DNA from 3 places in the Oceanobacillus alkalisoli genome. Region 2 is predicted to be linked to each of the others. Evidence: riboswitches for the same ligand, from Rfam matches in the RefSeq annotation. Region 2 holds a riboswitch; each other region holds the start of a gene.
The links. A riboswitch is a leader RNA that binds a small molecule or an ion and turns the genes downstream of it on or off. The one in region 2 is predicted to bind S-adenosylmethionine.

Region 1 (4,288 bases), on a different contig from region 2:
GGTTGCTCATATCTTCTTCACGCCAGCCAAACATTGTCGTATCAACCGTTAGAACGATTGCTTGATAGCCTGCTTCTTCTGCACGTTTTACCATATTAAAGGAAATAGCTTCGTTATTGGACCAGTACAGCTGGAACCATTTCGGACTATTTCCTGAAACTTCCTTTACTTCCTCGATCGAGTAACTGGAAACGGTGCTTTGGATATAAGGTACATCCAGTTTTGCAGCTGCTTTTGCAACCGCAAGTTCTGCCTCTTCATGCGTTGTTTTAAGCATCCCGATCGGAGCAAGCAAGAATGGATGACGGTACGTATGACCAAATAATTCTATAGTCGTGTCCACATTCGAAACATCATTTAAATATTGGGGAACAATCGAATACTTCTCGAACGATGCGATGTTTTTCCGCAATGTCTCCTCCCCTCCGCCTCCAGAACGGGTGTAGCCAAATGCGTTTTTCGACATTTTCTCTTTCGCTTTTGCCTCTAACTCTTCCACACGAAAAGGAAAGTCTTCCTCTATCTCCAAGTTCGCAATAAATGCGTCTGTCGTCTTTGTCGTAGTCGTCAAGACCTCTCCCCCCTTAAAAGTTGAGCTTTCTTCTTCCCATTAATCCTTCTTGAGACGTGCAGCAATCCGGTTACCGAGAGACTGGATTCCTTGAACAAGGATGATCAAGATAAAGACCGTCGCATACATGACGTCCACTTCATAACGCAAGTGACCGAAACGATATGCCAAGTCACCGAGTCCGCCTGCTCCAACGAGGCCGGCCATTGCGGTTGCACCGATCAAGCTGATCGTTACAATCGTTAAGCCTAAGATGATCGATGGACGGGCTTCCCGGAGCATGACGCTCCAAATAATTTTATGCGTTTTAATCCCCATTGCTTTATATGCTTCAATAATTCCGCTATCTACTTCAAGGAGCGAGCTTTCCAGTAAGCGTGCAAGGTATGGCGCTGTATAAATAACAAGCGGCACGATAACGCCTTGTACTCCAATTGTTGTTCCGACCAAGAATTTTGTAAATGGCAGGATGAAGAATAATAAAATAATAAACGGAATCGAGCGGACGATGTTAATTACTAAGTTCAGGAATTGATAGACGAACTTATTTTCCAATGATTGGCCTGGTCGCGTCAGCACAACGAGTATTCCTAATGGCACTCCGATTAAGATCGCGAAAAACAGTGAGATGATGACCATTTGAAATGTTTCCATGACGGCTTGTCCAATAATTGGCAGCCATTGTTCGATAAAGTTTCCCATTTTATTCTCCCTCCACTTCTTCTGTCGCGACCCCTTGTTCGTTTAAGAACTTCAAGGAGGCGTTGATTTGTTCCGGTTCGCCGATAAGATGAAGGATCAGATTTCCGACGATACCGTTTTTCAATTCCATAATATTTGCCGTTAAAATATTCGGCTTTACGTTAAACTTTTCAATTACTTGTGCGAGCAGCGGCTCCCCAGCACTTTCCCCGATAAAGGTCAGGCTTGTCACCGTACCATTTAGTTTCAATTGGCTGATGAGGGATGCAGATAATTTACGCTGCGAAATGGTATCTAAAAACCGCTTTGTCGTTTTATGACGAGGATCGGTGAATAATTCGATGGTGGAGCGCTGTTCGACAATTTCCCCATTTTCTAGAACCGTTACACCGTCACAAATCTTCTGGATTACACTCATCTCATGGGTAATGAGTAAGATCGTTATTCCAAGTTCTTCATTAATCTTAAGGAGTAAATCAAGAATGGAATTGGTTGTTTCGGGGTCAAGGGCACTTGTCGCTTCGTCACTCAGCAGAATTTCCGGTTCCTGTGATAATGCACGCGCAATGGCGACCCGTTGCTTTTGTCCACCAGAGAGTTGAGATGGGTAATTGTTCTTTCTGTCTCCTAAATCAACAATCTCCAAATATTTTTCGACACGTTTCTTCACTTCTTCTTTGTTGTAGCCGAGAAGTTTAAGCGGAGTTGCCACGTTCTCATAAACGGTGGCAGTCTTCATCAAATTGAAATGCTGGAAAATCATGCCGATCTTCTGGCGTGTTTTCCGCAAGTTTTCATTTGATAAAGCTGTTAGCTCTGTACCATTGATCGTTACCGTTCCGCTGTTTGGCTTTTCCAGTAAATTGACGAGCCGGATCAACGTACTTTTTCCGGCACCACTGTAACCAATGACACCGTGGATTTCACCTTTTTCCACATGAAGGCTGACATTATTGACTGCTGCCACATCCCCATTCTTAGATGGGAATATCTTCGTGATGTTATCTAATTTGATCATCTATCTATCTTTCCCTTCCAAATCGTCTCCAGATATAAAAATAGTCGGTGATACATTTTTTGTATTAAAATAGCCTCTCTTTTTTACAAAGAAAGAGAGGCTTGTATGTATGCAAGTTGTCCTCTCTCATCTTTCAAAACATGACGTTTTGCTGGAATTAGCACCTGTTTTATGTTGACCATAAAAAGGTTGCCGAGCTTCAACGGGCCAGTCCCTCAGCTACTCTTGATAAGAGATATAAGCTATTTAATTCTATTGATATAGAGTACAGCAAAAATCGTATTCCGTCAACTTTTAATTTCTTCACCTTTTCGGTCAGGGAAAATATTCAGTTTTTCAATCCGTTCGATTGCTTCCTTCAAACGTGCTTCGTCAACGAGTAAGCCAACCCGGATATAACCTTCCCCGTATGCACCGAAGCCATTTCCTGCAGCAACGGCCACATCCGCTTCGTCCAACAGCAAGTCGGCAAACTCTTCACTCGTATATTCTTCTGGAACCGGCAGCCAGGCAAAGAACGATCCACTAGGAGCCTCTACTTCCCAGCCAATACGTTTACATGCTGCAATTAATGTATTTCTCCTGTTCTCATATAACTCGACTAACCTTTTTACGCTTGACTGTTCCTCGGTTAAAGCAATTGCTGCCGCATGTTGTACAGCTGGGAACAGACTAACAAATAAATGGTCTTGCAAGAGATTGATCGCTTCAATCATTTTCGCATTCCCGACCGCAAAGCCAACACGCCAGCCGGCCATATTATATGTTTTCGATAACGTATACAGCTCAATCCCGATATCTTTCGCACCTGCTGCCTCAAGAAAACTAACCGGTTTCTTCCCGTCAAAGCCAATCGCACCGTACGCAATATCATGAACGATTCCAATGCCGTGTTCCCGGCCTAGCTGTGCCGTCTTTTCGAAAAATTCCTTAGAAGCAATAGCTCCCGTAGGATTATTCGGATAATTTAAGTATAATAATTTCGCTTCTTCTAGCTGTTTCGGCGTTAGCTTGTCATAGTCTGGCAGAAATGCATTTTCATGAAGTAATGGCATCACTTCATGCCGCACATTCGCAAGCTTCACACCAGACAGATAGTCTGGATAGCCAGGGTCCGGCAGTAACATCATCTCTCCTTCATTCATTAAGGCGAGGGGTAATTCGACTAAACCGATTTTTGTACCGAATAAAACAGCGACTTCTGTTTCCGGGTCGAGTTCGACATTGTATTCCCGTTTATAAAAGTCAGCTGCTGCTTGCTTCAATTCCACTGTACCGCGAAACGGTGAGTATTGATGTGAATTTGGATCTGCCGCCGCTTTTTGTAAAGCTTCTACAATATGGGTTGGTGTCGGCTGATCTGGGTTCCCTTGCCCTAAATTAATAACATCGCGGCCTTCTGCGTATGCTTTTGTCACTTTTTCTACGAGAGTTGCGAAAAATTGAACAGGCAACTCCTTTAAGCGATTCGAAAATTCCATTGACATAACCTCTTTATTCGTTTATTTACTCAACTTTTGCGCCATGAAATAACTAATTATTCCTTTATAAAGCTGTTGATTACTTTCATACAGCGTAAGTGTCCAAAACTCTCTTCTGGAGGTCCGCAGTCCAGACACTTCTCGCACCTGCTGAGCGGCCGGCAAGCCCCCTCGCGCTATCGCGCTGCGGGGTCTCGCCAGGCCTATCCTCCCGCAGAAGTCTCGAGGTGTCTGGACTGCTCCCAGGAAAGGTCGAATTTAGATTACTGTTTAATATTCCAGGAGTTGAATCCTTATCGCGACGGAATAATTTCTATTTAAAATAACCGTCTTACCAGTTCAGTTGCCCGGTGGACGGTGACTCCTGCGGGAACAGCACGAGCCTGGAGACCCCGCAGGGCGGCAGCCCGAGGAGCTCTAGCCGTGCCTAAGGATGCGCATCCGTCCACCGAGCAACTGAACGGTGATTAGAGAGCATTTCAAGAGAATGAGCAAATTATTTACGCTGTATGAAAG
Region 2 (4,288 bases):
AGTTAGAAAGGCTTTATCATTATCTGAAAAACCACCAAAAAGATACAGAAGACCACGTCATTACGTTGTATGATCAACTGCCTATCCGATTGAGCCAGGAAGAAATGAACCTACTTGTCGATGACCTTGAGAAAGTGCAGGAAATGTACCTTGACACATTCTGAATGACCGATTATAATAAGAATGATTTTTACAAGAAGAAGGAGCATTACTGAAAAAATGAGACAACAATTCCTAACTTTGAACCAATAATTGAATATGGTCAAAGACTCTGTTTGTGCTGCGGAGTAATTGGGATACGTCTGTCCTTTATTCATAATTTTATATCAAGTTATGGAATAGTTATATACTTTATAATGAACCCTACGGATAATTCGATGCATTGGTGGAAAGGCGGCTTTGTTCTGTCTTTCCTTTTTAGTTTTAGTGGCCCCCATGTATTTAAGATGTATCCCTTACTTTCAACCACAGGCAGCTGCTTGTGATTTTTTATTTTGAACAAACGATTGAAGGAGGAATTTTTTTGCAGATTTTATTATTCTTTTGATGTGAAAAAGTAACTGAAAAACATAGATATACGATACATTAAAATAAAATTAGAGGTAAAAATAATGAGCAAATCAAAAGAAAAAAATTATGAATTTCTATCAGAAGATCCGAATGTCAAAACATTGCCGCTTATGGCAGCGTTGATCATCGGAGCATTTTTCGCGATATTGAATGAGACACTGTTGAATATTGCGCTCACGACGTTAATGGCAGAGTTCGGTATTACGCTACCGACTGTACAGTGGGTCGCAACAGGATTTATGTTAATGATGGGGATTGTTATACCAGTATCTCCATTATTTATGCAATGGTTTACGACAAGGCAGCTTTTCATTGGGACGATGACGGTCTTTACAATTGGTACAACGATAGCGGCAATCGCGCCGACATTTTCCGTCTTGCTTACTGGCCGGTTGATTCAGGCGGTCGGTACTGGAATGTTGATGCCGATTATATTCAACGTCTTTTTACTTGTGTATCCTCCACATAAAAGAGGGAAAATCATGGGAATTGTTGGGTTAGTTATTATGTTTGCACCTGCAATCGGACCAACACTTTCGGGAGTTATCGTTGATTACTTGGGTTGGAGATTTTTATTTATCTCTGTCCTCCCATTTGCTGTATTTTCGATTCTTTTTGCCTTGAAATATTTGGTGAATGTATCGGAAGTGACGAAACCGAAGATCGATTGGCTCTCCATTGTCTTTTCAACGGTAGGTTTTGGTGCAACAATATACGGATTCAGCTCGGTTGGAGAGAGTGAGGCAGGGTTTTTAACACGTGATGTTTTAACTGCAATTATCATTGGGGTGATTGGAATCATTCTCTTTGCCATCAGACAATTTAAGCTGGAAGAACCGTTGATGGACTTGCGCGTGTTCAAATTGCCGATGTTCACGCATGCAGTAATCATGTTCATTATTATTGTGATGACGATGTTTGCCTCAGAACTTATCTTACCGGTGTTCATGCAGGGACCAATGGCTCTTGCACCAGCAATGGCTGGAATGCTGCTGCTCCCGGGAAGTATTTTAAACGGGATTATGAGCCCATTTATGGGCGCTTTATTCGATAAAGTTGGTCCTCGGGTGATGATGATACCTGCGACAATTGTGCTTGCCGGGACGATGTTTATGTTCAGCCGAATGACAGCTGATACGCCGCCTTGGGTAATAATCGTTGGATTTATGCTCATTATGCTTAGCGTATCTGCAACGATGATGCCAGCTGAAACGAATGGATTAAACCAGCTGCCGAAGCGGTTATATCCACACGGTACGGCTGTTATGTCTACGCTGCAGCCATTAAGCGGTGCAATTGGAGTCTCCGTATTTATTAGTATTCTGAACTCCAGACAGGCAAGTTATCTGGCAGGAGTTGCGGACCCAACGTCAGCCCAATCGCTAAGTCAAGCGATGGTTGTTGCGGTAGAACATGTCTACTTTATTATCTTTATCATTACGCTTGTTGCTGTCGTCTTGTCCTTTATTGTTTACCGGGCACGTCCGATTGAGGAAACGAATATTAAATAAAGGTTGACAATTATCTAAAAGCTATGTAGAGTATAGCTAATAACTTAATAAGCAAATTTTCTTATCGAGAGAAGTGGAGGGACTGGCCCTGTGAAGCTTCAGCAACAGACATTTATATGTACTGTGCTAATTCCAGTAGCATTATAAGCTTGAAGATAAGAAGAGTAGACACGATACTAGAATCCTCTTCTTATTTTAAAGAAGGGGATTTTCTTATTTAGTTAAAAAATATAACGAAAAGGGGCAGTATGATGACAACACTTACGAAAGCGCCATTCAGAGCAGATCATGTTGGAAGTTTATTAAGACCAGAACGGATTAAACAAGCAAGGGCAGATTTTCAAAATAACAAGATTTCAGCAGAGGAATTATATGCGATTGAAACGGAGGAAATTACCGGAATTGTTGATAAGCAGATTGAAGTTGGTTTAGAGGTTGTAACGGATGGAGAATTCCGTCGCAGATTCTGGCACACTGATTTCCTTGAGCATTTAAATGGCGTGGAAGGTTATGTTCCTGAGCATGGTTATAAATTTAAAGGGGTAGAAACGGAAAAGTACACGATTCGGAATAATGGAAAAGTGTCATTCAACCCGAACCATCCGTTTATCGAGGACTTTAAAGTGTTTAATCAAATCGTCGATGGGCGTGCAGTCGCAAAACAAACAATTCCGAGCCCGAATCAGTTGTTCCACCCTGGTATGATCGATGAGACGGTTTACTCTGATATTGAAGATTATGCAAAAGATGTTATTCAAGCGTACCGGGATGCGATTCAAGCGTTTTACGATGCGGGAGTCCGCTACTTGCAATTGGATGACGTATATATTGCGGGGCTTTCTTCTCCGGAAAAGGAATTCCCAGAAGAAGGCTACTCGAGAGAACAATACATTGACTTAGCTCTCCGCGTAATTAATGGAGTGTTAGATGAAAAACCGGCGGATTTAACCGTTACAACGCACTTATGCCGTGGGAATTACCAGTCTACATACATGTTCGGTGGTAGTTATGATTTAATCGCACCAACCTTGCTTGCAAAAGAAAAAGTGGACGGATTCTTCCTGGAATATGATGACGAGCGTTCCGGGGATTTCAAAGCACTCGCTCATATCCCTAAAGGTGGGCCGCAAGTGGTGCTTGGCTTGGTTACTTCGAAATCAGGTGAACTTGAAGATAAGGAAGAGCTGAAAGCACGGATTAAGGAAGCAACACAATATATTCCAAAGGAGCAGATTTGTTTAAGTCCCCAATGCGGGTTCTCATCAACCCACCACGGGAATAAATTAACGGAAGAGCAGCAGTGGGAGAAATTACGTTTTATCGTTGAGTTATCCAAGGAAATCTGGGAAGATTAATAAAGGGAATTTGATTTTTCTAATAGAAATATGTATTATAGGAACTATAAATCTTAAATGTCAAGGAGAATGAATGAAAATGAGACTACGATTCCAAACTTTGAACCGGTAACTAAATACGTTCAAAGACTTTGCTTATTTAAGCAGAGTAAATGGGATTAGTCTGTCCTTTTCATTAATCTTCATTTTTATATGTTATTTGTTATCAAGAGGAAGGCGGCTTATTCTGCCTTCTTTTTTTGTGCGTTTTTTACTGAAAGATGGAGTACAGGAGGAAAATTATATGCAAATGTTATTATTCTTTTAATACGAGCTCGCACTAAACTTGAGCTCGTATCGATCCTAGCTATCGATACGAAATAGAACAATTTCGGGAGGTAGCAAAGATGGAAAAAATATGTTTTGAATTAGAAAATATAGCGTTAACTTATTTTGACCAAACGATAGTAGAAATTGAACGTTTAGCAATCCACCAGTTTGATCGGATTGGAATCGTCGGGAAAAATGGTGCAGGAAAGAGTACGTTATTGAAGTTGCTTGCTGGAATGATTCAGCCAGCACGTGGCAAGGTGCATCGTCATGCAGACTTTGCCTATTTTGACCAATTGTCGGAACCGGAGCAAAGTGAAGTTGATTATGAATTGATCGGGAAATTAGCGATTCCGGAGACTTCAATTGATCACTTCAGCGGCGGGGAGCAGACAAGATTGAAGCTGGCACAAATTTTTTCCGATTATCACGAAGGCTTACTGCTGGATGAGCCGACGACACATCTTGATGCAGACGGAACTCAGTTTTTTATTGATGAATTAACGTACTACTATGGTGCCCTTGTGCTTGTAAGTCATGACC
Region 3 (4,288 bases), on a different contig from region 2:
GGCTCCCCTGTCACTGGCATCAATTTCACGCTTGCGGTGTCTTATTCTTAAGCGTATCAAGTAGTAAATCCCGCAAAAACTCAGGTAAGAAATACTGTTTCATTTCAGACTTAGCAATTTCCGGGAGCAATCGCCCGAAAGTAAATGTATCAGCAGTAGCGATGCAATATGTTTTCTCTTTCTCCACGGCTGAGCCATCCTGAAACATAACCCCGGTCACCGCCTCTCTCCCGTTTGCTCTTATCGTTGTTGAAATGGATAAGCCAGAGAAAAGCATTCTGCCAATCACTTTCCCCCTGAAACCGAACCCTTTCAATTGAATCTCCATAAAATCTTTCTGCAAGGAAGCGCGGATCACTTCAATTAACTCATCTCCCCGTAGATGTACGACGACCGGATTGATTGGATGCGGGCAAATCCGATGGATATCACCATAAGTTACCATTCCTTTCGGTAATCCATCCAGTAATAACCCTGCATTTAATAAGGAAGCATCAGCGTCTGTCCATTTGCGGACCGTTTCCGTTAAGTCTTGCATCATTGGCACATCATGAAACCAATCCGTTTCAAATCCCTCTTCTAAATAGACTACCTCTTCCTCCAACACATTACCCGCTTTTGCAGCGAGTTCATCAAGCAATATACTCGTATCCTCATTTTCGGAATAACTGGAAACATCTGTTGTATAAGCCTCTTTATGTGTAAGCTCTCTTTTATCATGATCATAAGTTAAAATCACTTCGCCAACGTACATGCAATGCTTTCCGGCTGCAGTTAAAAGACTGTTGTTCACGTACTCACCCGTCCGTAACAAATGATGGGTATGACCACCAATGATAACATCGATATCCGGAAACTTCCGCGCTATTGCCTCATCTTCACTAAGTCCTAAATGGGATAGAAGGATAATAATATCTGTTTTTTGCTTTAGAGAATCCAGTTGTTTTTCCAATTCTTCAAATGGTGAAGTTAAATGCCAACCAAGCAGTTGATAAAAAGCATTAAACGGGGCAGTTAATCCAATCAGTCCAATTCGCACCCCCGATTCAGTCCGAAGAACCTGCGTATCATGCAACCAATCTGGAGGATGCTCTTCTTTATGTTTCAAATTCGCACAAACTACTTGAAAGTCCGCTTCATCATATAAATGATATAAGTCGTCATGAGAAAGTGTTATTCCTTCGTTATTCCCGAGTGTAACGGCATCATAGCCGACTTCATTCAAAAGCTCCACATTCGCCTTCCCCATAGAAGCTTCTGATATAGGATGAACTCGGTCCATATGGTCACCGATATCAACTAGAAAGTGGGCATCTCCTCGGGTTTGACGACTGCTCTTCATATCTTTTAAATAGCCAGCCGTCCGCGGCCATTGATTGAAATTACTATGCAGATCATTTGTATAGTAAAAGTATATTTTTTCCTTCATAAATCTTGCTCCTTAACCTAATCCTTCCATAATCATGCAAATAGGGTAAATACAGTCACTAAACTAATAACATAACACATTAATGAATTTCATAATACGTATTTAATGCTTCACCATCACCATATGTAGTTGAGTTGGTTCGTTCCCAACTACATATGGTGATGGAAAAGCCGACTTTGGTAATTATGAAATTCATTCACATACTAAAAAATATCCTTACCATTTGTTTAGCTTTTTTATTTTCCTATAACTATATCAGCGATTTACCGGGTTGCAAACTATTTTGCATGCATTCTGTCATTATTTTTTACTTTTCTTGCATTTACCAACGATTTGTACTAAGATGTATTCAATCCATAACAATTGTATAGCATTATTTCTTATCAAGAGAGGCGGAGGGATTTGGCCCGTTGAAGTCTCAGCAACCAGCTTAAACACATGAGCATGGTGCTAATTCCAATTGACGGTTCTTGCCGTCTTGAAGATGAGAAGAGTGTACTTGTGTAGATTCCGAGGCCTTCTTCTTAGAGAAGGCCTCTTTTTATTATGAAGAATAGGGTGATAAAATGACAAAGCAAAAGATTGAAAGCCGTTTAGTTCAATTAGGAAATCGTTCAGATGAAAGAACAGGAGCAGTAAGTACACCAATTTACTTATCGACTGCTTATGAACATCAAGGGCTCGGAGAATCAACGGGATTTGATTATAGCAGGACGAAAAATCCGACAAGGCAAATTCTTGAAGATGGCATTGCTGATTTAGAAAATGGTCATGCAGGTTTTGCCTGCAGCTCTGGTATGGCTGCAATTCAACTAGTCCTCTCCTTGTTTAACTCTGGGGATTCCTTAATATTTTCAGCAGATGTTTATGGTGGGACGTACCGTTTGTTAAAGCAATATGAGGAAAGATACAATATAAAAGCAAGCTATTCTGATTTCACACCGACCGATGCTATTGAAGCGCTGATTACAAAAGATACGAAAGCTATTTTCATTGAGACTCCCACAAACCCATTAATGCAGGTAATTGATATTCCAACATATGCCGAACTCGCTGAAAAGCATGGGCTGCTATTTATTGTTGATAATACATTTTTAACACCATATCTGCAGCAGCCATTGGAACTCGGTGCTGATATAGTCATTCATAGTGCAACGAAATATATTGGTGGACATAATGATGTATTGGCAGGGTTAGTCGTTGCGAAAGATGAAAATGTTTCTGAATTACTTGAAACGAACCATAATGCTGCTGGTGGAGTGCTTTCTCCTGCTGACTCTTATTTAGTTGTTAGGGGGCTAAAGACACTCGGAATCCGAATGGATCGTCATGAGAAAAACGCAAAAAAAATTGTAGAATATCTAGAGAGGAATGATACTGTTCGGAATGTTTTATACCCAGGTATTGGTGGGATGCTTTCCTTCCGGTTACATGATGCGAATTTAATCAACCCCTTCCTGCAAAACTTGCGGTTGATTACGTTTGCGGAAAGTTTAGGAGGAGTGGAAAGCTTCATTACATATCCAACAACACAAACACATGCCGACATGCCGCTTGAAGACCGGCTCAAGCGCGGGGTAGACGATCGCCTCCTGCGCTTTTCAGTTGGCATTGAACATGTCGACGATCTCATCAGCGATCTTGAGCAAGTATTTCGCAAAATTAATCGTAACCCTATAACGAATTGAAATGCATCAAAAGTTGGGACATGACCCTTTATATAGGGTGTGTCCCTTCTTTATTTTCTTGGATAATATTCGCTGAATGGAGAGAAACTATGCAGGATAGAAAGGAGGATTATAATGACTGCACGAAATAAAGCGAATGAACCGTTCCATTCAGGAGAAGTGTATCATTTATGGAATTATTTATATCATACAAAGCATCTCCTCGTTACAATGCAAGTGCTAATCAACCATACAGGAGATCATGATTTAAAAACATATGGTGAAGACTTGGTGGAAAGCTGCCTTATTCAAGAAGAACAGCAAGTTGAGGGAATATTAAAAGAGGCTGGTATCCGCTTGCCACCCGCACCACCGGACAGGCCGAATGTAGAGGTGGAAGATATTCCTGCTGGAGCAAGATTTAATGATCCGGAAATTTTCACATTTATTCATAAGGAACTGATGTCTTTAAGGTCTAATAGCAGTTATCTGATAAGCATCGCTATAAACGAAGACATTCGTTCTATGTTCAGTGATTTCCATGGTCAACAAGAGGAATACGAACAAAAAATACTGGATATTGCAAAGGAAAAAGGATGGCTCGTCCTTCCACCAATTAATATCAAATAGAGTACGCGCAAGGAGTGCACAAACGTTGAGAAAAACGAATAAAGGAATGACAATACTAGCCGTCGGGTCTGTTCCGCTCATGATGACACTTGGAAATTCCATGCTAATCCCCGTTTTACCGGAAATGAAGTCTTCACTCGGCTTATCGCAACTCCAAGTAAGCTTAATAATTACTGTATTTTCAATTGCCGCAGCAATAATGATTCCGATTGTCGGTTATCTGTCTGACCGTTATTCTCGGAAAATCATTATGTTACCATCCCTTATCCTTTTTGCCTGTGGCGCTTTACTTGCTGGCATTGGGGCTGCCCTGTTTGATTCCTATGCTTGGATTCTCGTCGGCCGGGGCATACAGGGCATCGGGGCAGCTGGCTGTGCACCGATAGCAATGGCTTTGATCGGTGATTTATTTAGTGGAGGAGAGCGTAGTCGGGTTCTTGGAATTTTTGAAGCGTCCAACGGGCTAGGTAAAGTGTTATCTCCCATTTTTGGTTCACTGCTCGCTTTAATCGTCTGGCACGCTGTATTCTTCGTTTTCCCAGTTCTAAGCTTGATCGCAGCA

Region 1: linked by a shared signal. The riboswitch ahead of L3V42_RS03575 (methionine ABC transporter ATP-binding protein) and the one ahead of L3V42_RS08975 (5-methyltetrahydropteroyltriglutamate--homocysteine S-methyltransferase) in region 2 are both predicted to bind S-adenosylmethionine.
Region 3: linked by a shared signal. The riboswitch ahead of L3V42_RS09800 (methionine biosynthesis PLP-dependent protein) and the one ahead of L3V42_RS08975 (5-methyltetrahydropteroyltriglutamate--homocysteine S-methyltransferase) in region 2 are both predicted to bind S-adenosylmethionine.

Annotation. Positions count from the first base shown of each region.
Region 1 is NZ_JAKNRA010000001.1:794,918-799,205, forward strand. It holds gene L3V42_RS03565 (alpha-hydroxy-acid oxidizing protein) at 1-571, opposite strand, end outside; gene L3V42_RS03570 (methionine ABC transporter permease) at 611-1,273, opposite strand; gene L3V42_RS03575 (methionine ABC transporter ATP-binding protein) at 1,275-2,291, opposite strand; SAM riboswitch class I at 2,415-2,526, opposite strand; gene L3V42_RS03580 (pyridoxal phosphate-dependent aminotransferase) at 2,579-3,772, opposite strand.
Region 2 is NZ_JAKNRA010000005.1:88,109-92,396, reverse strand. It holds gene L3V42_RS08985 (hypothetical protein) at 1-164, shown strand, start outside; gene L3V42_RS08980 (MDR family MFS transporter) at 612-2,081, shown strand; SAM riboswitch class I at 2,140-2,243, shown strand; gene L3V42_RS08975 (5-methyltetrahydropteroyltriglutamate--homocysteine S-methyltransferase) at 2,330-3,436, shown strand; gene L3V42_RS08970 (Msr family ABC-F type ribosomal protection protein) at 3,823-4,288, shown strand, end outside.
Region 3 is NZ_JAKNRA010000006.1:93,208-97,495, forward strand. It holds gene L3V42_RS09795 (bifunctional metallophosphatase/5'-nucleotidase) at 26-1,429, opposite strand; SAM riboswitch class I at 1,807-1,920, shown strand; gene L3V42_RS09800 (methionine biosynthesis PLP-dependent protein) at 1,996-3,117, shown strand; gene L3V42_RS09805 (DUF3231 family protein) at 3,232-3,726, shown strand; gene L3V42_RS09810 (MFS transporter) at 3,773-4,288, shown strand, end outside.